DNA from 4 places in the Aquamicrobium lusatiense genome. Region 1 is predicted to be linked to each of the others. Evidence: predicted binding sites of a transcription regulator. Region 1 holds the regulator's gene; each other region holds the start of a gene.
What was found. Region 1 encodes PhoB, which activates phosphate uptake and scavenging genes when phosphate is short. Its sites were predicted from a motif close to TGTCATNNANCTGTCAT; they were not measured.
Positions count from the first base shown of each region.

Region 2: a site for PhoB is predicted at 1,720-1,736, ahead of HNR59_RS01910 (esterase-like activity of phytase family protein). Genes of this name have one in related genera too.
Region 3: a site for PhoB is predicted at 3,064-3,080, ahead of HNR59_RS12205 (LTA synthase family protein). Genes of this name have one in related genera too.
Region 4: a site for PhoB is predicted at 1,899-1,915, ahead of HNR59_RS11155 (RNA degradosome polyphosphate kinase). Genes of this name have one in related genera too.

Region 1 covers NZ_JACHEU010000001.1:63,069-68,324, reverse strand. The annotation lists gene pstA (phosphate ABC transporter permease PstA) at 1-58, shown strand, start outside; gene pstB (phosphate ABC transporter ATP-binding protein PstB) at 75-896, shown strand; gene phoU (phosphate signaling complex protein PhoU) at 935-1,642, shown strand; gene phoB (phosphate regulon transcriptional regulator PhoB) at 1,665-2,354, shown strand; gene HNR59_RS00390 (ROK family protein) at 2,341-3,606, opposite strand; gene xylF (D-xylose ABC transporter substrate-binding protein) at 3,858-4,898, shown strand; gene HNR59_RS00380 (sugar ABC transporter permease) at 5,122-5,256, shown strand, end outside.
Region 2 covers NZ_JACHEU010000001.1:365,846-371,101, reverse strand. The annotation lists gene HNR59_RS01910 (esterase-like activity of phytase family protein) at 1-1,657, opposite strand, end outside; gene HNR59_RS01905 (DUF1013 domain-containing protein) at 1,892-2,584, shown strand; gene HNR59_RS01900 (DUF6691 family protein) at 2,646-3,056, opposite strand; gene HNR59_RS01895 (YeeE/YedE family protein) at 3,056-3,484, opposite strand; gene HNR59_RS01890 (YgaP family membrane protein) at 3,481-3,705, opposite strand; gene HNR59_RS01885 (ArsR/SmtB family transcription factor) at 3,736-4,053, opposite strand; gene HNR59_RS01880 (MBL fold metallo-hydrolase) at 4,061-4,942, opposite strand; gene HNR59_RS01875 (alpha/beta hydrolase) at 5,082-5,256, opposite strand, start outside.
Region 3 covers NZ_JACHEU010000001.1:2,537,485-2,542,740, reverse strand. The annotation lists gene HNR59_RS12220 (PleD family two-component system response regulator) at 1-5, shown strand, start outside; gene HNR59_RS12215 (BLUF domain-containing protein) at 315-638, opposite strand; gene rpmG (50S ribosomal protein L33) at 797-964, opposite strand; gene HNR59_RS12205 (LTA synthase family protein) at 1,118-2,986, opposite strand; gene fabD (ACP S-malonyltransferase) at 3,291-4,232, shown strand; gene fabG (3-oxoacyl-[acyl-carrier-protein] reductase) at 4,274-5,011, shown strand; gene HNR59_RS12190 (acyl carrier protein) at 5,192-5,256, shown strand, end outside.
Region 4 covers NZ_JACHEU010000001.1:2,316,116-2,321,371, reverse strand. The annotation lists gene HNR59_RS11155 (RNA degradosome polyphosphate kinase) at 1-1,811, opposite strand, end outside; gene HNR59_RS11150 (zinc-finger domain-containing protein) at 1,978-2,223, shown strand; gene HNR59_RS11145 (FAD-dependent monooxygenase) at 2,247-3,470, shown strand; gene HNR59_RS11140 (amino acid ABC transporter ATP-binding protein) at 3,549-4,352, opposite strand; gene HNR59_RS11135 (amino acid ABC transporter permease) at 4,369-5,256, opposite strand, start outside.

The DNA of each region.
Region 1 (5,256 bases):
TGCCGCGATGAACCTGGCCGCGATCCTGCTGCGCCGGCGCTTCGAACGGCGCTGGTAATTAAGGAACAAAGATCGTGAACATTATGAGCGAAGCAACTCTGGAAAATGCCGTGAACGCCAAGGTGGCCGCCGTCAACGAACCCATCAAGATGCGGGGCGAGAAGGTCGGCGTCTTCTATGGTGACAAGCAGGCCCTGTTCGATGTGGATCTTCTGGTCCGCCAGAATCAGGTGACGGCGCTGATCGGTCCCTCGGGCTGCGGCAAGTCCACCTTCCTGCGCTGCCTGAACCGCATGAACGACACCATCGACAATGCGCGGGTCGTGGGCAAGATCACGCTCGACGGCGAGGACATCTACGACCGCGACATCGACGTGGTGGAACTGCGGTCGCGCGTGGGCATGGTGTTCCAGAAACCGAACCCGTTCCCGAAATCGATCTATGAGAACGTTGCCTATGGCCCGCGCATTCACGGCCTTGCCCGCAGCAAGGCCGACATGGATGCGATCGTGGAATCGAGCCTGAAGCGCGCCGGCCTCTTCAACGAGGTCAAGGACCGCCTGCATGATGCCGGCACCGGTCTTTCCGGCGGTCAGCAGCAGCGCCTGTGCATTGCGCGCGCCATCGCCGTGTCGCCTGAAGTGATCCTGATGGACGAGCCCTGCTCGGCGCTCGATCCGATCGCCACCGCACGCGTCGAGGAACTGATCGACGAGCTGCGCGAGAACTACACCATCGTCATCGTCACCCACTCCATGCAGCAGGCGGCGCGCGTCTCGCAGCGCACGGCCATGTTCCATCTCGGCAATCTCGTTGAGGAAGGCCCGACCGAGAAGATGTTCACCAACCCCGACGACAAGCGCACGCAGGACTACATCACCGGCCGGTTCGGCTGAGTGTTACTGCGGCCATTCCAACAGACGAGGAACGTATAATGGGTGCTCATACGGTGACCGCCTTCGACGACGATCTTGGCGAGATCGAAGGGCTGGTGCGTGACATGGTCAGCCTTGCCGGGTCTATGGTCGATGAGGCGACGCAGAGCCTGATCGTACCGGACACTGCGCTGGCCCAGCGCGTCATCTCCGAGGATGCGGTGATGGACGAGTTGCAGCGTCGTCTGGACGACCGCGCCATCACACTGATCGGCAAGCGCCAGCCGATGGCGCAGGACCTGCGTGCCATCGTGGGCGCGATCCGCATGGCCGGCGATCTCGAACGCATCGGCGATCTGGCCAAGAACATCGCCAAGCGCGTCGATGCGGTCGGTCAGTCGAGCGTGCCGCGCGCTTTCGCCCGCTCCATCGAAGACATGTCCGAACTGGTTCTTGAGCAGGTTCAGGGCGTCATCGACGAATATGGCGCGCGCAACCCGGAAGGGCTGGTGCGGCTGCGCGACGAAGACGAGCTGGTCGACGTCAAATACACCTCTGTGTTCCGCGAACTGCTGACCTACATGATGGAGGACGCGCGCAACATCACGGCCTGCACGCATCTGCTTTTCTGTGCGAAGAACCTGGAGCGCATTGGCGACCACGTGACCAATATTGCCGAAAATGCCTATTATGTGCTGACCGGCGAGCAGTTGCCGGCTCATCGTCCCAAGCAGGACGAGACTGGCATACCGGCACCTGCGGTTTGAAGCAGGATCGAGGAGACGAAGCATGATTGCACCCCGCATCATGGTGGTTGAGGACGAAGAGCCGTTGGGCGTGCTTCTGCGCTACAACCTCGAAGCCGAAGGCTATCAGGTCGAGATCGTCACGCGCGGTGACGAGGCCGAGTTGCGGCTGCAGGAAAACGTGCCGGACCTTCTGGTGCTCGACTGGATGGTTCCGGCGATCTCCGGCATCGAACTGTGCCGGCGCCTGCGCATGCGCGAGCAGACCGAACGGCTGCCCATCATCATGCTGACGGCGCGCGGGGAGGAAAGCGACCGGGTGCGCGGCCTTTCCACCGGCGCCGACGACTATCTGGTCAAGCCCTTCTCCATGCCCGAGCTGGTGGCGCGCGTGAAGGCGCTTCTGCGCCGCGCCAAGCCGGAAGTGCTGTCCTCTGTGCTCAAGGTGGGCGACATCGTGCTCGACCGCGAACAGCACCGCGTCTATCGCAAGAAGAGCGAGATCCGGCTGGGGCCGACCGAGTTCCGCCTGCTCGAATTCATGATGCAGCATCCCGGCCGCGTCTTCTCGCGCGGACAGTTGCTGGACAATGTCTGGGGCGAGACGATCTACATCGACGAGCGTACTGTCGACGTGCATGTCGGGCGGCTGCGCAAGGCCGTCAACACCGGCCGCATGCCCGACGTGATCCGCACCGTTCGCGGTTCAGGCTACGCGATCAGGGAAGAGTGACGGGCAGGGAAGAGTGACGCGCGGCCGGGCCGTCCTGCAGGGACCGCCCGCCGGCAAAAATCCGGTCATCGACATAAGTCAGCGCGCGCATGGCGCAGCCTTCGCGCAGCAGGGCGATCTGGTCCGGCTCGATGCTGAAGCTGATCGAGCCGGAATGCTGGCCGCCGGCAGTGCGTGCGATGGCATCGCGCAGGGACGGTTCGATCAGGTCGAAGGCGGCTGCATTGAGGCCGACCAATGCCACCGGGGCAGGGTCGATGAGCGCAAACAGGCTGCCAAGGCCGAAGCCGAGCGCTTCGCCTGCGATGCGGAACGCCTCGCGCTCGCGTCCTTCATGGTCCCGGGCCGCTTCCGCCAGCGCCCGCATCTCCGCTTCCCCGATATCGCCCCGGGGCTCCTCGTTCTGGTCATGGCCGGCGGCGCTGCGCCAGATGGCGTAGCTTCCTGCATAGGCTTCGATGCAGCCGCGCCGCCCGCAACGGCACAGCGCCCCGTCCGGCCTATGGACCATGTGTCCGAATTCGACGCCCGAGGAATGGGTGCCGGTGAACATCTCGCCCTTGAGCACCAGCCCCATGCCGATGCCGTGCGAGAGCAATATGGCGATGAAATCGTCGCGATAGCGGGCCGGATCGCGCCAGCGCAGCGCCTCGGCCATCATGTTGCAGTCGTTCTCCACCGTTACGGGAACAGAGAATTCCGCTTCCAGAATGTCGGCGAAGGGGATGTCCGTGTGCGGGGTGATCGGAGACCACAGCATGGAACGCGCTTCCGCGTCAGTAATGCCCTGAACGGCAAAGACGATACGCAATGGCGGGCCAGCCTTTGCTGCGGGGTGAGCAAGGCATCGTTGAAGCACTGCCACGCATTCGCCGATCAGTGCCTCGCGGGAGAGGGCGCGCGTGTCGAGCCGCAACTGCTCTTCGTCCAGAACAGCTCCCGAATAATCGAGCCGGACGGCGGAGAGGCTGTTGAGGGACAGCATCAGCGTTACCACGCTGGCTGCTGCGGGGTCGAGTTCGAGCCCGATCTGGGGCCTTCCGCGTCTGAGGGCAGGGGCATCATCCTGTCGGGCCTCGGCCAGAATGCCCTCGGCGATCAGGTCGGCGGAAATAGCGGAGATGGTGGAATGGCTGAGACCCGTGATAGTCGTGATTTCGGTGCGGGAAACCTGTCCGCCACGCCGCGCGGCCGCAATGACCATGGCGCGGTTGCGCCGGCGCAGATCGTCGTGCCGCATTCCAACAGTCATTACCTGTACTCTTCCTCCCTGCGTGCCGACGCTGCATAGCAGGCAGTGAACTTTGTCAGAAGCGGCGAAGGCTGTCATTATTTAATTCGGGTTTCGAAATAATTCACGGTTGGTCAGAAAATCCGTTGACACGGTCAGGTCGTTGCGCCACATTTTTTCGAGGCTCGAAAAAAAGTTCTCGCCCGGCTTGTTCACCGGCATGGCTTGTTTGCGGGTCACAACGTCGCGCCCATGGGCGCAGGGAGGAAATCATGAGGAATTTTACGGCTGCCATTCTGGCAGGTGTCGCCTTGTCTCTGACGCTTCCCCTCGCCGCACAGGCGAAGGACAAGGTCATCGGCGTGTCCTGGTCGAATTTCCAGGAAGAGCGCTGGAAGACCGACGAAGCGGCGATGAAGGCCGCGATCGAGGCGGCGGGCGACAAGTACATATCGGCTGACGCGCAATCGTCCGCCTCTAAGCAGCTCACCGACGTCGAAAGCCTGATCAGCCAGGGCGCCAATGCGCTCATCATTCTGGCACAGGATGCCTCGGCCATCGGCCCGGCCGTTCAGAAGGCGCTCGACGAGGGCATTCCGGTCGTCGGCTATGACCGCCTGATCGAGAATAGTGACGTTTTCTATCTCACCTTCGACAACAAGGAAGTGGGCCGCATGCAGGCCCGCGAGGTGTTCAAGCTGAAGCCGGAAGGCAATTATGTCTTCATCAAGGGCTCCGGTGCCGATCCCAATGCCGACTTCCTGTTCTCCGGGCAGGTCGAGGTGCTGAAGGAAGCGCTGGATTCCGGCGCGATCAAGAATGTCGGCGAGGCCTATACCGATGGCTGGCTGCCGGCCAATGCCCAGAAGAACATGGAGCAGTTCCTGACCGCCAACGACAACAAGGTCGATGCGGTGGTGGCCTCCAATGACGGCACTGCCGGTGGCGCGATCGCCGCACTTCAGGCGCAGGGCCTTGCCGGCTCGGTGCCGGTTTCGGGTCAGGATGGCGACCATGCCGCGCTGAACCGCATCGCGCTCGGCACCCAGACCGTGTCGGTGTGGAAAGATGCGCGTGAGCTTGGCAAGAACGCCGCGCAGATCGCCAGCGAACTGGCCGACGGCAAGGAAATGACTGCCATCGCCAATGTGCAGGACTTCACCACGCCCGGCGGCAATACCGTCAAGTCCGTGTTCCTGACGCCGATTGCGATCACCAGGGACAATCTCAACGTCGTCATCGATGCCGGCTGGATCACCAAGGATGCGGTCTGCACAGGCGTTGCGGCAGGCAGTGTCGCTGCCTGCGACTGAGCTGTCCAGTTTACGGGAAGCGTTGGGGTGCCTGCGCTTCCCGCAGGATGTGGCTGTCTGCCGTGTCATGCCCGGCATGAAACCCTCAAATTTCCGAAGCGATTGGCCAGGCCGGGGCGTTTGCTGCCCCGGTTTGCAAGACCGCTGTGCACTTTTGCCGGATTTGGTCTAGCATGATGGTGCGGCGCATTTGACGGCCAGAACCGGCCGGTGGGAGGAAACCATGAGTGATGCGACCTCGGCGGCGACGGGCGACCGGGCGCGGGAGGCCGATCTCGGGCCGCTGGCGAAGTTCCTCAAGGCGACGGAGCTCGACACCCGCATGCTCGGCATGCTGGGGGCGCTGGTGCTGATCTGG
Region 2 (5,256 bases), 300 kb from region 1:
CGGCCGGCAGGGCGATTTCCTGTTTGATCTCGCCCTTGGCGTCGACGCGGAAGATGGCATGCGGAACGAGCTTGGCGACGTCGCCTTCATTGGACAGCCAGAACCCGCCTTCGCCGTCCGAAGCAATGCCTTCGAGGTCGAGCTTCTGGGCGGGGTTGCCGCCGCGCGTGATCACGGTCTTGCTTGTGATACGGGCCGGGGACTGGGTGGCATCGATGGTGAAGATCGCCGGTTCCGCGCCATAGACCGAATCGGATACGGCGTAGAGCTTGCCGGGCGCCTCGGAATCGGCGGCGAGGCCCGACAGCGCACCCCAGCCGATCGGCAGGCCGTTGGCGTCGGTGTCGGACCGGATCATCGGGTAGATCGGCTGGCCTTCGGCTCGCTCGAAGATCATCACATGCGAGCGGGCGCCGCCATCCTCGACCAGATCGGTTTCGTTGGCGGTGACGAAGAGGTTGCGGGCGGGAAGCGCCAGCAGGCCTTCCGGGCCGATGCCGGAGGGCAGCGCCTGAAGGAATTTCGGCTCCGCGCCGGTGTCCTCATAGACGCCGACCAGCGAGGCGCGCTCGGCGCCGACGAAGATCAGCTTCTGGTCGCCATAGGTGCCGACCTCCATGCCCTCGGGTTCGATGCCCTTCTTGTTGCGGTGCTCGGGGTAATGGCCGAGCTGCGCCGCGATGTATTCGAATGAAGGGCCGGATTCGTAGAGCACTTCGCCGGTCTTCGAGAAGATGGTGAAGCCGCGCGAGCCACCCTTGTAGTCGCCCTCATTGGCGATGACGAGGCGGTCATTGTCGAGCCATTGCACGGCGTCGGGCTCGCGCGGAGCATTCTCGACCTTGCTCGTGAAGGAGAGCCTGCCGTCCTTCTTGGTGTCGACGTTTTCGAGCGACACCGATCCGGCCGAAAAATGCGAGACGATCTCGCCCGTTTCGGCATTGACGATGGCGATGTGGTTGTTCTCCTGCAGGGTCACGGCGATCTCGCCGGCCTCATTGAAGTCGACGAATTCAGGTTCCGCATCTTCCGGAGCGATCTCGGCAAGGCCGTTCAGGTCGACGGTGCGGATGGTGGCGCAGTCGGGCGCGCCATCCTTCAGCGAGACGATCTTAAGGTTGCCGGCGGGAAGCTGCGGGATCTCGCCGTCGTTGAGGTCCTCGTCGCGCTCGTTCTCGATGGCGACGGCGAGGAAGCGGCCATCCTTGCTCACCGCTACCGAATCCGGCTGGCCGCCGAGATCGCAGGATGCTTCGATCGTCTTCGAGGCGATGTCGATGACCGTCAGGTTTCCGGAAGGCTCGGTGTAGCTCTTCGAGGTGTTGACGCCGGCCAGAACCCTGTTGCCGATGACGGCGACGGAGGTGGGCTCGCCGTCGATCCTTACGATGCCGCCGGCCTTCGGGGCTTTCGGGTCGGTGATGTCGATGAAGCCGATTGCGCCCAGCGGGCTGTCGGAATAGACGAGCGTGTTGCCGTCTTCGGTGGCGGTGATGATCTCGGAGGATGTCGCCGTGGCCGGATCGGTGCCTTCGGGCAGGTTGGAGGCGACCGGGAACGTGGCGATGCGGTTGAAGACCTGATCGGCGTGAGCCGGCAGGGAAACGGATGCGGCAAGTGCGGCCATGGCCGCGACGAGTGACGAACGGGTGCGCATGGGATCTCTTTCCCTCATGAGAAGAATGCGCATTCCCTTTGTGCCATCGGTATTTCAGCCCGATGACGGTTTCGCGACACAAGCATGACGTTCCGGAGCGTGCTTCTTTCGGCCGGGATTTTCTTGCTCTCGGGCACGAACGCGGTTATAGGAAAGCGGATTTTCCCTTTTTCGGTGGCTTGTAAAACCACCGCCCGCGTAACGGGACGCGGGCGAACGAGAGGATTTTATTCGATGGCAAATACGCTTCTCATGCCGAAGGCGACCGCCGTCTGGCTGGTCGACAACACCGCGCTTTCCTTCGACCAGATCGCCCAGTTCTGCGGCCTGCATCCGCTTGAGGTGAAGGCGATCGCGGATGGCGAATCGGCGCAGGGCATCAAGGGCATGGACCCGGTGATCACCGGCCAGCTCAGCCGCGAGGAGATCGCGCGCGGCGAGCAGGACCAGAACCATCGCCTGAAGCTTTCCGAGCCGAAGGTGCGGGTGCCCGAGACCAAGCGCAAGGGCCCGCGCTACACGCCGCTGTCCAAGCGTCAGGATCGTCCCAATGCGATCCTGTGGCTGGTGCGCAACCATCCCGAGCTGAAGGACGCGCAGATTTCGCGTCTGGTCGGAACCACCAAGTCGACCATCGAGCAGATCCGCAACCGCAGCCACTGGAATGCAGCAAATCTGGTGCCGATGGATCCGGTGACGCTGGGGCTGACCTCGCAGATCGACCTCGACATCGAGGTGCAGCGCGCTTCCCGCAACCGCGAGGTTCAGCCCACCGGTGATACGCTGCTGCCGGCTTCCCTCACCGAGCGCCTGGACCCGCAGGCCGATGCACCGCGCGACGAGGATGCGGAGCTGGACGCGGATGCCGTGTTCGCCAAGCTCTCGGCGCTCAAGGGCGTGGAGCCGGAAGAGGACGACGAGGAATAAGCCTCGCCTTATAGTCATTTAGAAAAAGCGCGGGCCTGACCCGCGCTTTTTTGTTGCGGTTTCAGCGGCGGATCAGCCGGGTGACGGCAATGCCGCAAACCATTGAGGCGACGAAGATCAGTGCGGCGGGTTGGCCCAGTCCGAGCGCCGGGATCGAACCGCCGGGGCAGAAACCGGCGATGCCCCAGCCGACGCCGAACAAGCCGGCGCCTGCCAGCAGCGGCAGATCGATGTCTTTGCGGGCCGGCAGGTGGAAAGCTGTATCGAGCAGTGGCGCCGGGTTTTTCAGCACCAGCCGGTAGCCGATGGCCGTGACGATCAGTGCGCCGCCCATTACGAAGGCGAGCGAGGGATCCCATGTCCCCGCGACATCGAAGAAATTCAGCACCTTGGCCGGATTGATCATGCCGGAAAGCGCGATGCCGGTTCCGAACACGAGGCCGATCAGCAGGGCGGTGATCATGCGCGACATCACAGCCCTCCCACGATGTGACGCACGACATAGACGGTGATGCCGGTCGTTGCCATGAAGGTCAGCGTGGCGGCGATGGAGCGCACGGACAGGCGCGCCATGCCGCACACGCCGTGACCCGAGGTGCAGCCGGAACCGAGGGTGACGCCCACACCGACGATCAGGCCGCTGACGATCAGCCAGAATGTCGGCGTGGTGCTGGCAAAGGCGATGTCATGGCCGGTCAGCGCGATGATGAGTGCAGGTGCGGCGATCGCCCCGGCAAGGAAGGCAGCGCGCCAGCCCCAGTCGGCGGCCGCTGGCGGCAGGATTCCGCCGATGATGCCCGATATTCCGGCGATCCGGCCATGCAGCGCCATGAGCAGCACGGCGGCCAGACCGATCAGCGCACCACCGGCGAGCGACGTCAAAGGCGTGAATTCGGTCATCTCCTGCAGGCCTTTCCGTTGGTGGAGCAGCCCAGCATGCAGTAGGCGGGACAGAAGCGCAGGATGCCGGTGATGACGAGGACAAGGCCGACGATGACCGACAGCCACGTCCACAGTGCGCTTTCAAAGAAGGCCCAGCCGGACATGAAGGGCAGGGCAACGAGCAGGACACCGGCGACGATCCTGACGATGCGCTCCGGGGTTCCGATATTGGCGGTCATGGAGTTTTCTCCTGTGAAGCGGTCACTGCCCTATTTGCAGAACAGGGCATGCATGGTGTGGATGAAGGTCGCGATGCGGGGGTCGGCAAGCCGGTAGAAAACCTGCTTGCCCTCCTTGCGGCTGGCAACGAGGCCGGCCTCGCGCAATTCGGCGAGCTGCTGCGACAGGCCCGGCTGGCGGATGCCGAGCAGGTCCTCCAGCTCGCGAACCGAATGCTCGCCATCGACCAGCGCGCAGCACACCATCAGGCGATCCGGGTTGGACACCTTCTTCAGGAAGGCGGACGCCTCGTCGACATTGGCGCGAAGATTGGCGGCCTCGCAGGACAGCTTTTCCGATGTGGTCATGTCCGGTTCACCCCCATGGTGCGCCCTTGAGCAGGTCGAGCGGGATCTTCAGGTAGCGGGTGCCGTTGGCTTCCGGCCCGGGAAGCCGGCCGCCATTGGTGTTCACCTGCAGGGCGTGCAGGATCAGCTTCGGCATCGGCAGGGTGGCGTCGCGCGCCTCGCGGGCGGCGACATAGTCGGCCTCTGTCAGATATTTCGACATGTGGCTGTTTTTCGCCTTCTGCTCGGCCACGGTCGATTCCCACAGCGGTTCACGCCCGCCCGGCTGGTAGTCGTGGCCGGTGAAGATGCGCGTGTCGTCTGGCAAAGCGAGGATCGCCTGGATCGACGCCCACAGGGCCGCAGCGCTGCCTCCGGGGAAATCGGCGCGGGCCGTGCCGCTGTCGGGCATGAACAGCGTGTCATGCACGAAGGCCGCGTCGCCAATCACATAGGTGATGGAAGCGAGTGTATGGCCGGGCGAGAACATCACGCGGGCGGGGATCGAGCCGATCATGAAGGTGTCGCCGTCGGCAAACAGCCGGTCCCATTGCGAGCCGTCGGCCGGGAAATCGGGCCAGTTGTAGAAACCCTTCCAGAGCTTCTGGACGTCGACCACCTTTTCACCGATGGCCGTCGGGGCGCCGGTCTTCTGCTTCAGATAGTGCGCGGCCGAGAAATGGTCGGCGTGGGGGTGAGTGTCGAGGATCCATTCGACCGTGAGGCCCTTTTCCTGCACGAAATCCAGGATTCGGTCGGCATTGGTGGAGGCGGTCTGCCCGGACTTTTCATCGTAGTCATAGACCGGGTCGATGATGGCGCATTTGCCGGTGGCCGGGTCGGCCACGACATATTGCACCGACCATGTGCGCGGATCGAAGAATGCAGTGACGTCCGGTTTCTGGCTCATGCGATGTTTCCTCTGGCTTGCCGGATGGTTCATCCGGTCACATCTTGATATTTGCATAAATATGATTGCAAAAAAATGCAATCGTTATCTTGAAGAAACAAAGACCAGAGGTGGTCGGCCGGAAAAACAAGGCGGCGTTTTAGTCGCCGAGCAGGGTTCTGGTCAGGGGATGATCGGGGTCGGCAAGACCGTCGATAACGTTGAAGTGATGCCGGTCGGGTTCCGCCACGGCGGCGGTGCGCGCGCCAAGTCCGGTCCAGATGTTGGCCAGAAGCGCGTTCTGGCGCAGGAATTCCGCTCGCTCCGCGGCGCCG
Region 3 (5,256 bases), 2.5 Mb from region 1:
CGTGAGCATCTCTGCGGAGGGATTCGTCAAGGCGGCGACTGCTGAGAGTTTACCTTAATCCAGCGCTTTCGATTCTCTGGGTTAAGAAATGGTTGATTTTCGCGGTTTCGTGCGCGACGTTGCGGAAATGGTGTAGCAGGCAGTTTCTGGTTACGCCTCAGAGATACCCCATGTTTCTCAGGTCCGCCGCATCTCCTGGGTTCCGTGGGGTTGGCCGGTCGGCCTTGGTAATAGTGGCCTCCTCGTACCGCTGCCATAGTCGACCGGCCCCCGGTTTCCCGGCGCAGTCCCCTTCGGCAAAGCAGCTTGTTCGTCTACAGTGAAAATGCCAGCGTAACGATGTCCACCATCGGACGGCGCACCATGCCCCATGCCTCAAAGTGAGGCTGGTCTATCTCGCTCACGTCGAGCTCGACGATGCCGGAATGGCGCGGGTCGCGCCGGATGGATTCAAACAGGGTTTGAACCTCAGGCCGCGGGCCTTCCAGTATCTGGCACACCCGCTCGCCTTCCACGGCCAGAATGCCGCTGATGCCGTGTCGCTTGTTGAACTCAGCCGCCTTCCCGGTCAGCTCGTCTATGTCTGCCTCGGTGATGTTGGCATTAAAGGTCGATATATAGGTGAGGCGGATCAGCATTGCGGCAATACCCCCGGCAAAAGAATAAAAACATCAGTCAGAATCTGATGCTTTTTATCTGCTCGCAAGGATGAAATACAAGGTCGCGCGATGAAGGGGTAGCCAACAAAAAAAGCCGCCCGTTGGGCGGCTTTTTTCTGTTCGCAGAAATCCGAAGATTACTTGATCTTCGTTTCCTTGAATTCAACGTGCTTCTTGACGACCGGGTCGTACTTGCGGAACGAGAGCTTGTCCGTCTTGGTGCGGCTGTTCTTGCTGGTCACATAGAAGAAGCCGGTGTCGGCGGTCGAAAGAAGCTTGATCTTGATGTTCGCGGCTTTTGCCATGTTGCTCGTCCGTTTATGTTCCTGGGGTTAAGCCGCAACAATACGGGGCGGCGCCCGGAAGCGGAAACTTGGCGCGACACATACCGGATGTGCCCGGAATGTCAAGTCTCTGCTCGTTTTTCGATTATGCAGCCGTCAGCTAGCCCGCAACGATCAGCTCGCATGCGCCACGACGTCTCCAATCGTTTCGGGGAAGAAGTCCGGCGCCGCGCGGTGCTTTCCGAACATCATGTCATACTGGAGGTAGCGGAAATCGCGGATCGAGGGATCGATCTGCTTCTGCCTCGCCCAGTCGGGCGTCGGCTCTCCATCTGCACTGAGCAGCAGCGAGCGCTCCACCACGCTGTAGCGCTGATGCAGATCGCCCAGAAAGCCCGTGTAGTAAGGATGGCTTATCCCCGCAGTCCTGAAGACGTGCAGGGGCAGAAAAGCGGGGCTGACGCCACCGACATCTTCAACGCTGCCGTTGCGATTCGACCAGATGACCAGAGGAGTCGAGCGGTGGAGGCGCATGTTCTCGGGCGTGTCCCGGCGCGGAGCTACATTGGCCTTCAGGAAGCCGGTTTCCACGTAAACGGGGCCGAGGGGCGGCAGATGGTCGCCGAAGAAGGCGATCACCGTCGGACGGTCGCGCTTGCGGGCCCAGTCGATCAGGCGCTGTAACTCGCGGTCGGAATCGGCTGCGCCTTCCGCAAAGCTCGCCAGTGACGCGCGCGCCCAGTCGCTTGTTTCAGCCTGAACGCTATGCGTGGCGTTGCCGTAGCGATTCGGCTCGTAGGGGCCGTGATTCTGGAGACTCACGGAAAACAGGAAGAGAGGCCTTTCGGCTGCATCTGCCGCGGCGATGATCTCGTCCGTCATCGATTCGTCGGAAACAAGCGGGCCACGCTTCGCTATGGTCGCCATCGTTTTTTCGGAGCGAAATTCGTCGAAGCCGAACGCCTTGTAGACATTGGAGCGGTTCCAGAACCAGTCCGTGCCGGGATGGATGGCCAGTGTCTGATAGCCTTCCGAGCGCAGGAAGGTTGCCATGGAAGGCAGCGGCTTTCGCACATATTGCTGGTAGGGAATGCTGCCTGCCGGCAGGAAGGCGTTGGAAAATCCTGTCAGCGCCTCGAATTCCACATTGGCGGTCATGCCGCCGAATTCCGGCGAAAACATTTCGCCCGATTGCAGCGCGCGGGTGGAAGCAATCGGATCTGGCGTGATGGTGACGCCGGGCAATTTGCCGGCATCCCAGAACGATTCGCTCATCACCATGATGATGTCTGGCTGTTCCACCGGCAGTGCGGTGTCGACCGCAGGCTTTGGCAGCGAATCGATCGCCTTGTCGGAGAAGCCGGCCGGGGCCGAGACATGGGCCATCGGCACATTGAGCGCGAAGGCGAGGGTAAAGCCGTTGTTGGCGTAGTTTTCCTTCTGGTCCCACATCATCGGGATGATCCTGAGACGGTCGCGGGTCCAGGAGAATGTCGCATAGTCCATCAGCGAGACGAAGAAGGCGAGGGCCGGCAGAGCCAGCAAAAGGCGCGCGGCGCGGCCCCTGTAGCTCATGCGCGGTATGCGACGCTGCACATAACGCCACGTATAGAGCAGGGCGGTGATCGTCAGAACAAGCCCCAGAACCAGCGCCACGCCGGTCCATGGCCGTTCACCGACCAGAAGCGGCAGCAGCTCGAAGATCTGGCGGGCAAAGAGAATATCCGTCGGAAACAGCGGATCGCCAAGATAGAGCGACTTCTGGTAGCCGATGAAGGCAAGGGTGAGCGTTACCGGCGCGACGGTCAGCAATCCGAGCCAGGCACGGCCAAGAATGGCGTCCAGTCCGAGCAGAAGGAGCGCAAACACCAGAACCGTGGTCCAGCCGGGCTTGTACGGTTGCGTAAAGAAGGCGACCGCGCCTGCGAAATCGCCGCGGAAAATCCATTCGATGGCAAAAACAAGCAGGGCTGAAGCAAGGACCATCAGCACCGCATGACGGGCACTCGCGTTCAGCGCCGAACGGTTGCTGCCGGACGCCATGGCATCCATGCGTGCTGCCTGTTCAGAAAATTCTGGTTTGCGTTTCACCAACTCACAACTTTCCCATTGAATGCCAGCGTCATAGAACTGTCATGCATATGTCACGAAAAGCTATTGCGTGTGGCAAAAATGGGAATAGCCGACGAAAGAATCGTGTTCGTTTTTAACGATATGTGATCCTTTTCCCGCTCCGTCGGATGAAGAGCCATTCCTGCTTCAAAAATCCGGTAAAAAGGGTGCGGGCTTGACTTGCCTTGCTTCAATGCGTCACACGCGGGATTAAGAGCACAAACCGAGGCTGATCATGGCAATAGCATTCACGTTCCCGGGGCAGGGCAGTCAGGCCGTGGGCATGGGCAAGGAACTTGCCGACGCCTACCCCGAAGCGCGCAGGGTGTTCGAGGAAGTGGACGAGGCGCTGGGCGAGAAGCTTTCGGCGCTGATCTTCGAGGGACCCGAAGAAACGCTGACCCTGACAGCCAATGCCCAGCCGGCGCTGATGGCCGTGTCGCTTGCGGCCATGCGGGCGCTGGAATCAAAAGGCTTTTCGCTGAAGGAAAAGGTCGCCTATGTGGCCGGCCATTCGCTTGGCGAGTATTCGGCGCTTGCCGCCGCCGGCTTCGTTTCCATCGCCGATGCGGCGCGCCTGCTGCGCATTCGCGGCAATGCCATGCAGGCAGCCGTGCCGGCGGGCGAAGGCGCCATGGCTGCCATTATCGGACTGGAGCAGGCGGATGTGGAAGCAGCCTGCACGGAAGCCGCGCAAGATGAGGTCTGCCAGATCGCCAATGACAATGGCGGTGGCCAGCTCGTTATTTCGGGCAGCAAGGCGGCCGTGGAGCGCGGAGCGGCGCTGTGCACGGCCAAGGGCGCGAAGCGCGCGCTGATGCTGCAGGTTTCCGCGCCGTTCCACAGCGCATTGATGGGCCCGGCTGCGGATGCGATGCGCGAAGCGCTGGCGGCTGTGGCACGACATGGCCCGGTGGTTCCGGTGGTGTCGAACGTCTCCGTGGAGCCCACCACCGACGCTGATCTCATCACTGCGCGCCTCGTCGAGCAGGTGACGGGCAGGGTGCGCTGGCGCGAAACAGTAGAGTGGTTTGGCGCCGATGGCGTCACCACGCTCTATGAAATTGGCGCTGGAAAGGTGCTTTCCGGGCTTGCGCGCCGTATAAATCGCGATATCGCTGTCAGTTCCGTCGGGACGCCGGCCGATATCGAGGCGGCGCTTGCCGCCCTCGGCTGATCGCGGACTGATCGCTGCTGGCGACGTTTATGGAGGCAGGAATGTTTGATCTGACAGGCCGCAAGGCGCTGGTAACGGGTGCGACAGGCGGAATCGGCGAAGCGATCGCGCGCGTGCTTCACGCGCAGGGCGCCGTTGTCGGCCTGCATGGCACGCGCGTCGAAAAACTTGAAACGCTGGCCAGTGAGCTTGGCGAGCGCGTAAAGCTCTTTCCGGCCAACCTGTCCGATGCCAGCGAGGTCAAGGAACTCGGCCAGAAAGCTGAAGCAGAACTTGAAGGCGTGGATATCCTCGTCAACAATGCCGGCATCACCCGCGATGGCCTGTTCGTGCGCATGAGCGATGCAGACTGGGACGACGTCATCAACGTCAATCTGTCGGCCGTGTTCCGCCTCACCCGAGAGCTGACCCATCCGATGATGCGCCGCCGCCATGGCCGCATCATCAACATCAGCTCCGTTGTCGGCGTTACGGGAAATCCGGGCCAGGCCAACTATTGCGCCTCGAAGGCGGGCATCATCGGCTTCTCCAAGTCGCTGGCGCAGGAGATCGCAACCCGCAACATCACGGTCAACTGCGTTGCGCCGGGCTTCATCGAATCGGCGATGACCGACAAGCTCAACGACAAGCAGAAAGAGACCATCATGTCGGCCATCCCGGCCCGGCGTATGGGAACGGGCGACGAAGTCGCCTCCGCAGTTGCTTATCTCGCCTCGAATGAGGCCGCCTACGTCACCGGCCAGACGATTCATGTGAATGGCGGCATGGCGATGATCTAGGGACAGCTGGCTTTTCGCCTTGGATATGCGGGGAATTTCGTGTAATGCGGCCCGCAATTCCAAGGCTCTTGCCGGAATTGGCCTGCTTCATTGTGTTTCTTGCAGGACCATCTTTCAACTTGATTAGCGTCATGACGACCGCTAACGAAGACAGACCAACCTGAAGACGAGGATGCCCAAATGAGTGACACCGCAGAGCGCGTCAAGAAGATCGTTATCGAGCATCTCGGCGTTGACGCCGACAA
Region 4 (5,256 bases), 2.3 Mb from region 1:
AGGAAGCGGCCAACAATCGATTTTGCCCGGATGTTCTCCGACAGCCCCGGCACCTGCGGCCGCAGGCAGCAGATGCCGCGCACGACGATGTCGATCTCCACGCCGGCACTGCTGGCATCGTACAGCGCATCGATCACCTGCGGATCGACCAGCGAGTTCATCTTCATCCAGATTCGCGCCGGGCGCCCTGCCCTGGCATGGGCGATCTCGTTTTCGATATGCCCGAGAATGCGACTGCGCAGGGTATAGGGCGAAAGCGCGATCGCCATTTCGTCTGTCGGCTCAGCATATCCGGTGATGAAATTGAATATCTGAGCGACGTCACTCGCCATCTTCGGGTCGCAGGTGAAGAAGGACAGGTCCGTATAGATACGCGCCGTGATCGGGTGGTAGTTGCCGGTGCCCAGATGAACGTAATTGCGCAGCTTGCCATCCTCGCGCCGCACCACGGAAGACATCTTGGCGTGCGTCTTCAGCTCCAGAAAGCCGAACACGACCTGCACGCCGGCCCGTTCCAGATCGCGAGCCCAGCGAATGTTCGCCTCTTCATCGAACCGTGCCTTGAGCTCGACAAGCGCGGTCACGGATTTTCCGGCCTCGGCCGCATCTATCAGCGCGCGCACGATCGGGCTGTCGTTGGAGGTTCTGTAAAGCGTCTGCTTGATTGCAACGACTTCGGGGTCGACCGCTGCCTGACGCAGGAACTGCACCACCACATCGAAAGATTCATATGGGTGGTGGACGACGATATCCTTCTCACGGATGGCCGCGAAGCAATCGCCGCCATGCTCGCGAATGCGCTCAGGAAACCGTGGATTGTAGGGCGTATATTTCAGGTCGTCGCGCGCAATGGAGACAATCTCCGAAATCTGGCTGAGCGCCAGCGGCCCCTCGATGACGCTGACGCGGTTGCCGGCAACCCCAAGCTCTCCCGCCACGAATTCACGCAGGCTTTCCGGCATGCGGCTGTCGAACTCGATGCGGATGACCGAGCCGCGCCGACGGCGCTTCAGCGCGGTCTCAAACAGACGCACCAGATCTTCGGATTCTTCCTCGACTTCGATGTCACTGTCGCGGATGATCTGGAAGGTGCCCGAACCCTTGACCTCGTAACCGGGGAACAGGCGTCCGATATAGAGACCGACCACATCCTCAAGCGGAACGAACCGAATGCGGGTCTTGCGATCAGGCAGGCGGACATAGCGCTTCAACGCCGGCGGCAGACGCAGAAGCGCGCTCATTTCCTCGCCTTCCCGCAGATGGCGCAGCTGCAGCGCCATGGAGAAACCAAGGTTCGGGATGAAGGGAAAAGGGTGCGCGGGGTCGATCGACAGCGGGGTCAGAACCGGAAACACCTGCTCGCGGAAATACTCTTCCAGCCAGACCTTTTCGTCCTTGGCAAGCGCAGAAACGCTGACCGTTTCGATGCCTTCCGCGTCGAGACGTGCCATCAGTTCCGCCAGCACCTTCTGCTGGTCAGCCTGCAGGCGCTCAACTTCGCGCAACACCTGTTCGAGTTGCTGCTCCGGGGTGCGTCCGTCCGGGCTTTTCAGGCTGATGCGCTGCCGCACCTGCCCGGCCAGACCCGCGACACGCACCATGAAGAACTCGTCGAGATTTGCGGCGGATATGGAAAGGAAGCGGACACGTTCGAGAAGCGGGTGGCGTTCGTTGCGGGCCTCCTCAAGCACGCGGCGGTTGAACTGCAACCACGAAAACTCACGATTGACGAAACGATCAGGGTTGCCGCTCTCTGTTGCCGCGACCTCAGATGTCGTGAACTCTGCCTGTTTTGGCCTCAATCCGCTCATATCCCCGCTTTCCTGCCTCTGCCGGCGTGAAACCCGTCACACCGCCAGCCGGCTACATTGTTTCACATTATCCTCTGGCAGGGTTTTACGACAGTTTGATTTCACAAGCCTTGCAAAGAACCCTGTTATGATCCAAACGCTGGATAACAGCTCGAAGGAGACGATGATGGCTGGCGGTATCATTCCCCACTTCCAGAACGATCAGGGTCACGCAGCGATCGAGATCGGCGTCAAGGAATTCATGTGCGTGGGAGCGACCTCTCCGTACGATCATCCGCATGTGTTTCTGGACATGGGCGCGGATGACGAGAAGGTTTGCCCCTACTGCTCGACGCTGTACCGCTACAATGCGGCCCTCGCTGCAGACGTAACCATCCCCGCCGGCTGCGCCTATATCGACCGGGCCGCCTGAGCGGCAAACGGCCGGAACCCATCATGGCATACAGGGGCGAAAGCCCGATCGTGATCGCCGGGGCCGGCATTGCCGGCCTTACCATGGCGATTGCTCTCGCGCGCCGGGGTATAGCCTGCCGTGTTTTCGAGCAAGCGCCCAAACTGGAAGCCTTTGGCGCGGGGCTTCAGATTTCGCCAAACGCCGCACGCATTCTGAAAGATCTCGGCGTTCTGCCGCATCTGCACCCCCACGCTGTGCAGCCGCAGGCCGTGCGACTGAAAGACGCCAACACGTTGCGCGAACTTGCCGGCGTTCCGCTTGGGAAATTCGCTGAACAGCGCTGGAACGCGCCCTATCTCGTTTCGCACCGCGCCGACCTTCAGCAAGCATTGCTGACGGAGGCGCGTTCACGGCCGGAAATCGAAATCAACACGGGCATGAAACTGGCGGAGGTTTCGCGCGAACCGCCGGGCCATGTTATCGCAAGCTTCGGGGACCCTGAAGGCAACACGACCACCGCAGAGTGCCCGCTGCTGATCGGAGCCGATGGCGTCTGGTCCGCTTCCCGCCGGTTTGTCGAACACTCGGCCCGAAACCGATTCAGCGGACAGATCGCATGGCGCACGACCATAGACACCAACAGCGCCGCCGGCGAAGCGTTTCGCAAGCTTGCGGACAGCGACAGTGTCACCACTTTCGTGCATGCCAGCTTTCATCTGGTGGCATACCCCTTGCGGGCCGGAGCAGAAATCAATCTGGTCGCATTCACGCCCGCGATGGATATCGCGCAAAGCTGGGCAGTACAGGCGGAAATGTCGATTCTGCTGCATGCCGTCGCGCGAAGTTCACCCGCTCTGGCGCGTCTGGTGGAAATGGCGGGGCATTGGACGGCATGGCCGCTTCATACGGTTGACCCTGTGGCCAGCTGGACCACACCGGGAATCGCACTCATCGGGGATGCCGCGCACGCCGTCACCCCCTTTGCGGCGCAAGGTGCCGCCATGGCCATCGAAGATGCGGCCCTGCTGGCGCAATATATCGCTGAGCCCAACACCCGTGAACAAGGCGCGATATCCTTGTGGGAACAGCAACGTAAAGCGCGGCTGTCTAAAGTCGCGCGGCGTGGCGCACTGAACAAAATGGCGTGGAATGCAGCAGGGCCGGTGGCTCTGGCGAGAAATCTTGTGCTCAGGATGCGCTCTCCGCAAAGCCTCGCAACCGATCTTGACTGGCTTTATGGGTGGCGGCTCCCGCAGGAGCGCTGAACAAGCAGCCGCCCTCTTCGTTTCCAGATTCCGGAAGCTGCGCGGCCTAGCAAAATTGCTATGCCGCGCTTGTCTTCCTCAATGCAGGATCTGGCTGAGGAACAGCCGGGTGCGCTCGTGCTGGGGGTTGTCGAAGAACTCGACCGGCGTGTTCTGCTCCACGATCTGGCCCTGATCCATGAAGATCACCCGGTTCGCAACCTGACGCGCGAAGCCCATTTCATGCGTCACGCACAGCATCGTCATGCCTTCCTCGGCAAGCCCGACCATGGTTTCCAGAACCTCCTTCACCATCTCCGGGTCCAGCGCCGAGGTCGGCTCGTCGAACAGCATGATCTTCGGCTTCATGCACAGCGAGCGCGCGATCGCCACCCGCTGCTGCTGCCCGCCCGAGAGCTGGCCGGGATATTTGTGCGCCTGCTCGGGGATCTTCACCCGCTCCAGATAGTGCATGGCCGTCGCCTCGGCCTCCTTCTTCGGAACCTTGCGAACCCAAATCGGCGCCAGCGTGCAGTTTTCCAGAATGGTCAGGTGCGGGAACAGGTTGAAGTGCTGGAACACCATGCCGACGTCGCGGCGCACCTCGTCGATCTTCTTCAGATCGTTGGTCAGTTCCTTGCCATCGACGATGATCTTGCCCTTCTGGTGCTCCTCCAGCCGGTTGATGCAGCGGATCATCGTCGATTTGCCCGAGCCCGAGGGACCGCAGATGACGATGCGCTCGCCGCGCATCACCTTCAGGTTGATGTCCTTCAGCACATGAAACTCGCCATACCACTTGTGCATGCCGATGATCTCGATCGCGACCTCCGTCGCCGAAACCTGCATCTTGCCGGTGTCGACCTCGATCTCTTCAGCGCTGACTGCGTTTTCGGTGGCCATTTGCCATTCCTCTTGCCTAGCGTTTGTGACCGGTATCGAGCCGGCGTTCCATATACTGAGAATAGCGCGACATGCCGAAACAGAACACCCAGAAGATTGCGGCTGCAAAAATGTAGCCGGTCTTTGCCGTCTGCGGGGTCGCCCATGTGGGATCACCCGAAATGTTCTGCTTCACGACGCCGAGCAGATCGAACATCGAAATGATCAGCACCAGGGTCGTATCCTTGAACATGCCGATGAAGGTGTTGACGATGCCGGGTATGACCAGCGTCAGCGCCTGCGGCATGATGATCAGCCCCATCTTCGGCCAGTAGCCGAGACCGAGCGAATCCGCGCCTTCATATTGCCCCTTGGGGATGGCCTGCAATCCGCCGCGGACCACCTCCGCCATATAGGCCGAGGCGAACAGAGCGACACCGATCAGCGCCCTCAGGAGCTTGTCGAAACTGGTGCCCGGCGGCACGAACAGGGGCAGCATGAAGCTGGCCATGAACAGAACGGTGACCAGTGGCACGCCACGCACGGTTTCGATGAAAATCACCGAAAGCAGCTTCACGATCGGCATTTCAGAGCGCCGGCCGAGTGCCAGTATGATGCCAAGTGGTAGTGACACGACGATGCCGACATAGGAAATGACCAGCGTCACCATCAGGCCGCCCCACATCGGGGTTTCGACATAACGCAGGCCGAAAGCGCCGCCCACCAGCAGGAAGTAGGCTACGAACGGAAACACGCCGAAGAACAATATGGCGTTCAGCTTCTTGTAGGGTACGCGCGGTATCAGAAGCGGCGCCAGCAGCGCCACGAAGATGATGCCGGTGAGGATCACGCGCCACCGCTCGTCCATGGGATAGCGGCCGAACATGAACTGGCCGAAGCGGCCGCTTACAAAAGGCCAGCACGC